2 regions of the Dialister sp. genome follow, and region 2 is predicted to be linked to the other one. Evidence: riboswitches for the same ligand, from Rfam matches in the RefSeq annotation. Region 2 holds a riboswitch; the other holds the start of a gene.
What was found. A riboswitch is a leader RNA that binds a small molecule or an ion and turns the genes downstream of it on or off. The one in region 2 is predicted to bind S-adenosylmethionine.
Positions count from the first base shown of each region.

Region 1: it holds a riboswitch for S-adenosylmethionine, as region 2 does, so the genes downstream of both, ACFWUL_RS06845 (methionine ABC transporter ATP-binding protein) here and metK (methionine adenosyltransferase) in region 2, are expected to answer to the same signal.

Region 1 covers NZ_CP181256.1:1,702,257-1,706,632, forward strand. Annotated here, with positions in the region: gene ACFWUL_RS06830 (ISLre2 family transposase) at 1-1,150, shown strand, start outside; gene ACFWUL_RS06835 (IS3 family transposase) at 1,128-1,613, opposite strand; gene ACFWUL_RS06840 (HTH domain-containing protein) at 1,642-2,028, opposite strand; SAM riboswitch class I at 2,420-2,523, shown strand; gene ACFWUL_RS06845 (methionine ABC transporter ATP-binding protein) at 2,586-3,623, shown strand; gene ACFWUL_RS06850 (methionine ABC transporter permease) at 3,604-4,257, shown strand.
Region 2 covers NZ_CP181256.1:1,338,002-1,342,377, forward strand. Annotated here, with positions in the region: gene metK (methionine adenosyltransferase) at 288-1,472, opposite strand; SAM riboswitch class I at 1,542-1,643, opposite strand; gene hcp (hydroxylamine reductase) at 2,013-3,647, opposite strand; gene ACFWUL_RS05385 (Crp/Fnr family transcriptional regulator) at 4,176-4,376, shown strand, end outside.

The DNA.
Region 1 (4,376 bases), 360 kb from region 2:
CTATAGCATGGGAGTGATTCTGCGCATTGCGCAGGCTACCCAGGTTACCCAGTTCCGTAATGTGAGCCATATCGTGAAAATTCTGACCCAGACGGATATTTCACATCAGACAGTTTCAAATCTCAGCCGCGCTGCCGCCCAAATGGTCAGAAAATACGAAGCAGCAGATGCAGCTATGGAGCAGGCCGAGAAGAGAGTACCGGAGGACGGGCTGCTGGCTATTGAGGGCGATGGGATTGTAATGAAGCAGCAGGCGGACCCCGACACCGATACCAAAGGCGGCCAGAACATAGAACTTCACCGAATCCAGGTCTATGAGGGCGTCGAGAAGAATGGGAAACGTTCGAGACTGACAGGGTACCACTGCTTCTCTGGAACGGATAGGAAAAGGCTGGTTGAACTCGTCAAGGTGTGGGTGCATGGCCGGTACAATCTGAGCGAGATTACAGTACTTTCCAACGGGGATGGCGGAGCAGGATATAATTTCGGTGACTTCGACGATATAGTCGAGGGATGCAAGACACATTACCATTTCCGGGACAGATACCATGTGAATGAGAAAGTGCGGACCCGCCTCAGCTTCTGCCCACGTGGATTCATCGATAAATTCGTGCTTGAACTGAATAAGAGCAGAAATGTCATCACAGATATGAAGCCATATCTGGATGCGGCTGCCAGCTACGCAGAAACAGAAGAACAGGCCGAGCAGGTACGGAGACTGGCAGACTATCTGAGTCGCAACGCCGACTATATCCCGGGCATCCGGGAGCGCGGAATCCGAACCGATATCCACCTGGGGGCAGCTGAAAGCAACCACCGACGCTATAGCTACCGTCTGAAAAAGCAGGGGCGCAGCTGGTGCAGGATAGGTATGGATTCAATAGGCACGCTGATTACTGCTACCCAGAATGACACTTTGGAAAAAGCCCTGATTTACTGTGCTGCAGGCAAAGCCTACAAGAAGATGGACCGGCAGATGCATAAGGCGGTCGTAGCAGCCGTAAAAACGAACCGCAAAGCCGCCAGGGACGCTAAATGGCACAGGAACGCACGGAATTACCGTCCCGGGTGCCTGGAAGGCCGTATAGGCGTATATGGAGCGACTTCAACTCCGATGGGCCAGCTTGCTAAAGCGATACAGATTTATTGAGAAAGCAGAGGCTGGGAAACCTGATAACGTCGACTGTCAAATAAAGTACCGAGAAAACCTTGACACATACCAGGTTTGCAACCACATTTCCTGTCTGCAAATCCCGCAGAATCTTTCTTCGTGGGTTCAGCTTTCTGAGAGGGCATATGAGATTGTACTTGTTCATCAGCCGTAAAACTTTCTTCCGGTTCATAATGATCGGCGGGGTCATATGCAGCAGGGTCATATGGATTTCCCGGGCCCCCTTGGGATATCCATCCATGTTGTATGCACGCAGAATGAGGTCAAAGTCTCGACGGTCTCTTTCTTCACGGGCTGCACGGAGTGGTGCGGCGTTCAGCCATGCATAGTATCCGCTGCGGGAGACACTGGCTATATTGCAGAGATCTTTGATGTTGAGCCGATTCCCCGACGCCTGCGTAGTTTCGTAGATGATTTCAAATATACTGGAGGAGTCATTCATGAGCACTGCACCTATTTTCTCGAAATCCCTACAGATGTAATTTTTTTAAAAACTCCACCTGTTGCTGCAGGTATTCCACCCTGCTTTCGAGACGGCTTAGAGGATCTTGCCCGCTGACGGCCGCCGGGCCTTTGGAGGGGCCCGGCGGCTTGCGCCCCTCGTGGAATTCGCCGTATTTGGCGTACTCATCCTTGATGTGCTGAGTAATACTCCAAATCCTTCTCTGCCCAATAACGTCGGCTGAAAAGCCATGGTGCTTCAGAATGTCCCTTGGCAATGCGCCCTTTTGGTACTCGGCATAGAATTTTTCTTTGAAACTCTTAGTCAGCATCAATGTTGACCTTGTAACGCTGAAAACGTTGGGGTTCAGGATTAAATCGGCTATCTGTTTGTCGGTAAATAGTTGTTTGCTCATGTGCATCCTCCTTGAAATGATGTAGATTGAGCATACCATAGGCACCGAGGTTGTGTCTAACAGGCCGGACCATGGTTGGCGCGCCATCCAGACCTGCGTCACGCCTAAAGGCGCCTGGAGTGGGGAGGAAAACTGTGAGGACGTGTCCAAAATATGGGGGCCTCACTTTCGGACGTGTCCACTCCTCGGGATCCAGTTTACTCCTCACTCCTCACTCCTAACTCCTCACTCCTAACTATTCATCATATGGGCCCTGTTCTGCCTGATTCCGATTTCGCCAAACTGCTCTAGTCTCCAGCTATCCCCCGTTATAGCCAAAAGTTATATTGACAACACTTTTCATGAATAGTATTATAAGTGCAACCCTTTTCGTAAGGGTCAATTTTACATGGATTCATCATGAGTGGCGGAGGGACTGGCCCTGTGAAGCCACGGCAACCATTCCGGTAGGGAAACGGTGCCAATTCCAGCGAGTGTAAACTCGAAAGATGATGTGGATAATGACTTTCATCTTTCGATGAAAGTTTTTTATGATTCAAAACGATAAGGAGCCCTGAATGATTGAACTTAAACATATAACGAAATTATATGGCAGTTTCAAAGCACTGGACGACATCAATCTCACCATTAAGGATGGAGAAATCTTTGGGATTGTAGGACAGTCCGGCGCCGGTAAGTCCACCCTGATCCGGTGCATCAACATGCTGGAACCGCCTACGTCCGGTGAAGTACTCATCGACGGCAAGGACATGACAAAGCTCACGAAGACCCAGCTTCGGGAAGAGCGAAAGAAAATCGGCATGATTTTCCAGCATTTCAACCTTCTCTCCAACCGCACCGTGGCCGGCAACGTGGCATTCCCCCTGGAACTGTCCCATGTGCCGAAGGCGGAGCAGAAGAAACGGATCGACGAAATCCTGGATGTCGTAGGCCTTACGGAATACAAAAACAAGTATCCCTCCCAGCTCTCCGGCGGACAGAAACAGAGAGTCGGCATTGCCCGGGCCATCGTTTCCAACCCTTCGGTCCTCCTTTCCGATGAAGCCACCAGCGCCCTGGATCCGGAAACTGTAAAATCCATCCTCCAGCTGCTGAAGGACATCAATAAAAAACTGGGCATCACCATCATCATGATTACCCACCAGATGGAAGTGATCAAGGAAATCGCCGAACAGGTGGCGGTCATCGAAAAGGGCCGCATCATCGAACAGGGCAGCGTGGTAGACCTCTTCACGAACCCCCAGACCGAGACACTGAAAAAGTTCGTAGGCTCCGTCATGTCCTCGGACGTGCCGGAACAGCTCTCCCACATGAATATTTCCAAAGAGAAGAAAACGGACAGCGACCAGACCGTGGTGAGCCTCAAATTCCGGGGAGATGTAGCCAACGAACCGATCATTGCAAACCTCATCAAGAAATACAATCTGGACGTCAGCATCCTTTACGGTTCCATCGACTACATCCAGAACGTGTCCTTCGGCCGCCTCATCATCATGATCAACGGCAGCGAAGCAGATATGAACAAGGCCCTGGGCCATTTGAAATCTTTACCCATTACAAGCGAGGTGATCGGATATGTCTCCGGCAATAACTAATCTTCTTCTGAAAAGTCTGGCAGAAACGCTCTACATGCTTTCCGTTTCCGCCTTCATCGCCGCCATCATCGGCATTCCCCTGGGGATCCTTCTGGTGGTAACCGAAAAAAACGGCATTCTCTCCTGCCCGGTGCTGAACAAGCCCCTGGCCTTCATTATCAACCTCATCCGCTCTATTCCGTTCATCATCCTCATGGTGGCCATCATTCCGTTCACACGGCTCGTAGCCGGCACATCCATCGGTACCACCGCCGCCATCGTCCCATTAACCATTGCGGCTATTCCTTATACCGCCCGTATGGTGGAAACCTCGATTCGTGAAATTCCCTTCGGCCTCATTGAAGCCGCTGAATCCATGGGCGCTTCCCCCCTCCAGATCATCTGGAAAGTCCTCATTCCGGAAGCCCTCCCCTCCATCATTGAAAGTCTTACGGTAGTCATCGTCTCCCTCATCGGTGCATCCGCCATGGCCGGCACCATCGGCGGCGGCGGCCTCGGTGACCTGGCCATCCGCTACGGCTACCAGCGCTTCCAGGCAGATGTCATGATTGCCACCATCATCGTCCTGGTCATCATCGTCCAGCTCATCCAGCTCATCGGCAGCCGGCTTGCAAGAAAAGCCGATAAGCGGTAAGGAGCTCTGCCTCAACCTCCCGCTGAAATCTCCGGTAACATCCGGTGTTTAGTTAGGAGTGAGGAATGAGGAGTGAGAAGTGAAGGTGTGCCACTTCAAAATAATAGGGCGGCACGTAA
Region 2 (4,376 bases):
TGGGAAATGAGTGGGACAAGCAGGTGGAAGATGAAGGCTGCTGAAACAGGTGAAAAGTGGCTGAGGAGTAATGCCTGACGGCAAAGTGACTCAAGGGGAATGGCCTTCGGCCAAGGGGAAAGTGTGCCGCATCAATTCATGAAGCGGCACGAGTATGTATTATGCAGCGAAACTGCAAATTATATACTCTGCGGCGCCATATGAATTGTGCGCCGCACCATCCCCTCGCCCGAAGGGCGTTTCCCCTGAGCCACTTGAGCCACCTCAGCCACCTGAGCGCAGCTCTCTTACAGTCCTGCTTCCTTCTTCAGGATTTCCGCTTTATCCGTATGTTCCCAGGGCAGGTCGATGTCAGTTCTTCCGAAATGACCATAAGCAGCGGTCTGCTTGTAGATCGGACGGCGGAGGTTCAGCATATCGATGATGCCTGCCGGACGGAGTTCGAAGTTCTTCCGGATGAGGTCTACGATCTTTTCATCATCGATCTTGCCGGTGCCGAAGGTATCAACGAAAATGGAAACCGGTTCTGCTACGCCGATGGCATAGGCCAGTTCGATTTCGCATTTATCCGCAATGCCGGCAGCCACGATGTTCTTGGCTACATACCGGGCAGCATAGGCCGCGGAGCGGTCAACCTTCGTGGGATCCTTGCCGGAGAAGCATCCGCCGCCATGACGGGCCATGCCGCCGTAGGTGTCGACGATAATCTTACGGCCTGTAAGTCCTGCATCGCCCTGGGGTCCGCCGATAACGAAACGGCCGGTGGGGTTGATGAGGTACTTTGTGTTTTCATCCAGGAATTTTTCCGGAATGATTTTCTTGATGACCTTATTGATCATGTCCTGTTCGATCTGGTCATGGGTGACGTCAGGGTTGTGCTGGGCGGAAATAACGACGGTGTCCACGCGGGTAGGCTTGCCATCATCGTATTCCACGGTGACCTGTGTCTTTCCATCAGGACGGAGGTACGGTACTTCCCCATCTTTGCGGACTTCAGCGAGCCGGCGTGCCAGGCGGTGAGCCAGTGCAATCGGCATGGGCAGGTATTCCGGCGTTTCATTGGAAGCGTAGCCGAACATCATGCCCTGGTCGCCAGCGCCGATATCGTACTTGTCAGCCTTGTTTTCCTTGGCTTCCAGGGACTGGTTCACGCCCATGGCGATATCCGGAGACTGTTCATCGATGGCTACATTGATGCCGACGCTTTCCCCATCAAAACCATAACGGGCATCGGTGTAGCCGATATCATTGATGGTCTTACGGATGACCTGCGGAATCGGCACATAGGTGGTGGTGGTGATTTCACCAAATACATGGACCTGGCCGGTGGTGACGATGGTTTCGCAGGCTACACGGCCATTGGGATCCTGTTCCAGGATGGCATCGAGAATGGCATCGGAAATCTGGTCCGCAATCTTATCAGGATGTCCTTCGGTAACGGATTCGGAAGTAAATAAAACTTTTTTTGACATATAAAATCCTCCTCACTATTGGATATCTGGAATAGTAAAATAAAAAGCTCTCCGCAGGGAGAGCTTCTTCTCTCATCTGCCAGCAAATGCTGATGGAATTAGCACCGGTTCCTGTCGGAATGGTTGCTGCAGCGTCATAGGGCCAAATCCCTCAGCTGCTCTTGATGAGTCTTAATTCACTTGAGTATTATTATAACGTTAATTCATTGATTTGGCAACTGTTGACAATAGGAATGTATGTTTGAGCTGGAAATGACACATAGGATGAAATGGTTACGTGCAGGTGGCTGAGGTGACTCAAGTGGCTGAGGGGTAACGGGCTCCGCCCGAGGGGTTGGTGTGCCGCATCAATTCATAAAGCGGCACAAATGATGTATTTTGCAGGGAAGCTGCAAAATATAAATTCCGCAGCGCTTCTAAATATTGTGCGCCGCTCCACCCCCTCAGCCACTTGAGCCACTTCGCCGAAGGCGTTACCCTTCAGCCACTTCCACAATATCCATTATCATGCTTATGACACTATACAAAACCATGCCACGATCACTTACCAAAGAACAACTTCATGTCGTCTTCCACGGTGGTGATGCCGGCGATGCCGAAATTGTTGACAAGCACGTTTACCACTGCCGGCGAGAGGAAGGCAGGGAGAGTCGGTCCCAGGTGGATATTCTTTACCCCCAGGTACAGGAGAGCCAGGAGCACGATGACTGCCTTCTGTTCATACCAGGCGATATTGTACACGATGGGCAGGTCGTTCACATCGTCCAGTTCGAAGACTTCTTTCAGCTTCAGGGCGATGAGGGCGAGGCTGTAGGAATCGTTGCACTGGCCGGCGTCCAGGACACGCGGAATGCCGCCGATGGTGCCCAGATCCAGCTTATTGTACTTGTATTTTGCGCAGCCTGCGGTGAGGATCACCGTATCCTTCGGCAGGGCAAGGGCAAAGTTCCGGTAGTATTCCCGGCTCCGGGCCCGGCCATCGCAGCCTGCCATGACGATGAATTTCTTGATGGCGCCGCTCTTTACAGCGTCCACCACTTTGTCCGCCAGGGCGAAGACCTGGTTATGGGCAAAGCCGCCCACAATCTTGCCGGTTTCGATTTCCCTGGGAGCCCGGCATTTCTTTGCCTGTTCGATAATGGGGCTGAAGTCTTTCACTCCGTCCTTGTCGTCGATGTGGCCGCATCCGGGGAAGGAAACGGCACCGGTGGTCCAGAGGCGGTCCTTGTAGCTGTCCTTCGGCGGTACCACGCAGTTCGTGGTCATGAGGATGGGGCCATTGAAGGAGTCGAATTCTTCTCTCTGCTTCCACCAGGCATTGCCGTAGTTTCCGGCAAAGTTTTTATATTTCTTGAAGAAGGGATAGTAATGGGCCGGCAGCATTTCGCCGTGGGTATAGACGTCCACGCCGGTGTCCTTCGTCTGTTCCAGAAGCATTTCCAGGTCCTTCAGGTCATGGCCGGAAATGAGGATGCCCGGGTTCTTCCGGACGCCGATGTCCACTTCCGTGATTTCCGGGTTGCCATAGGCAGAGGTATTGGCCTCATCCAGCATGGCCATACCCTTTACCCCATATTCCCCGGTTTTCAGGGTGAGGGCCACGAGATCGTCCACAGAAAGACTGTCATCCAGGGTCTTTGCCAGGGTTTCCTGGAGGAACGCATCGATTTCTTCACTGTCCTTATGGAGCACATTGGCATGATGGCTGTAGGCGGCAAGGCCCTTCAGTCCGTAGGTAATGAGTTCCCGGAGGGAACGGATATTTTCATCCTTTGTTGCCAGTACGCCGATGAAGGGGTAGGCATCTTTGAAATACTTCTCATCCACATCCCAGTAAGCGGCACGGGACAGGTGGGTGCTGTCTTTCAGTTCGGAAATCATGTGATTCTTCACGTCCAGGGTCTTGTTGATGCGCTTCGTAATGAAATCATTATCAAAGTTGGCATTCGTAATGGTGACGAAAAGGTTCACCGTCACCAGATGGTTCACATCCTGGGGAACGGAAAGGCCTTCCTTTCTCCAGGCCGTAGCCACTTCCGAAAGGCCCTTGGTGGCATAAATCAGCACATCCTGCAGATGGGCGGTATCCGGCTGCTTGCCGCAGACGCCGCCATTGGTGCATCCCTTATTCCCATAGGTTTCCTGGCACTGGAAACAGAACATTTTCTCCTGCATATCTTTTCCTCCTGTATACTTCCTACGACTCTCACATTGGGTACTGTAATATTATAGAATAATTAAGTTCCAAATATTGTTGCCTGTGCAACAGAGAGAGCATATAATGTAAAACAAAGGTAAATCGCAACGTATGAATGGGGCTAAAGGTTGCAGGTGGGACGCCGCTTCGCTGGTCCCACCGGGTTGTGGGTGCTTCGCACCGGGAGCATAAGGTGTCGCAGCCGCCAAAGGCGGCAAATTCACCAACGGCCCCCGCTTTAATAAGCGAAGCAACGTTGAAGCTACAACCCACAACCCCTAGGTCCATCCATATGATTGACCATCATCGCAACCCCCGATTTAAGGAAGCACTGATTAAATTGTTGTCGGATTTCATTCTTGGATTTTTATGCAATGCGAGGAATAGCTCGACGCGAATAGCGAGCTATTTAAGGAGAGCTATGACGAAGCAGTGCATAAAAATCCTTATGAAATCTGACTCTACGAATTAATCAGCGCTTCCTTAATAACTGACTGGAGCCAAACATGGACTACTCACTTTTACAGAGCCTCCCCCTCTTTCAGGGCATGGATAAAGACCGGATACAGAAGATCATTCTCCTATCCGGCTGCTTTATCAAAAATTACAGAAAAGGAAACTATATCTATTTTGAAAACGACCCCATTGACTGTATGGGACTCATCCTCCAGGGTCACGTGTACATGACGAAAGATAACGCATGGGGA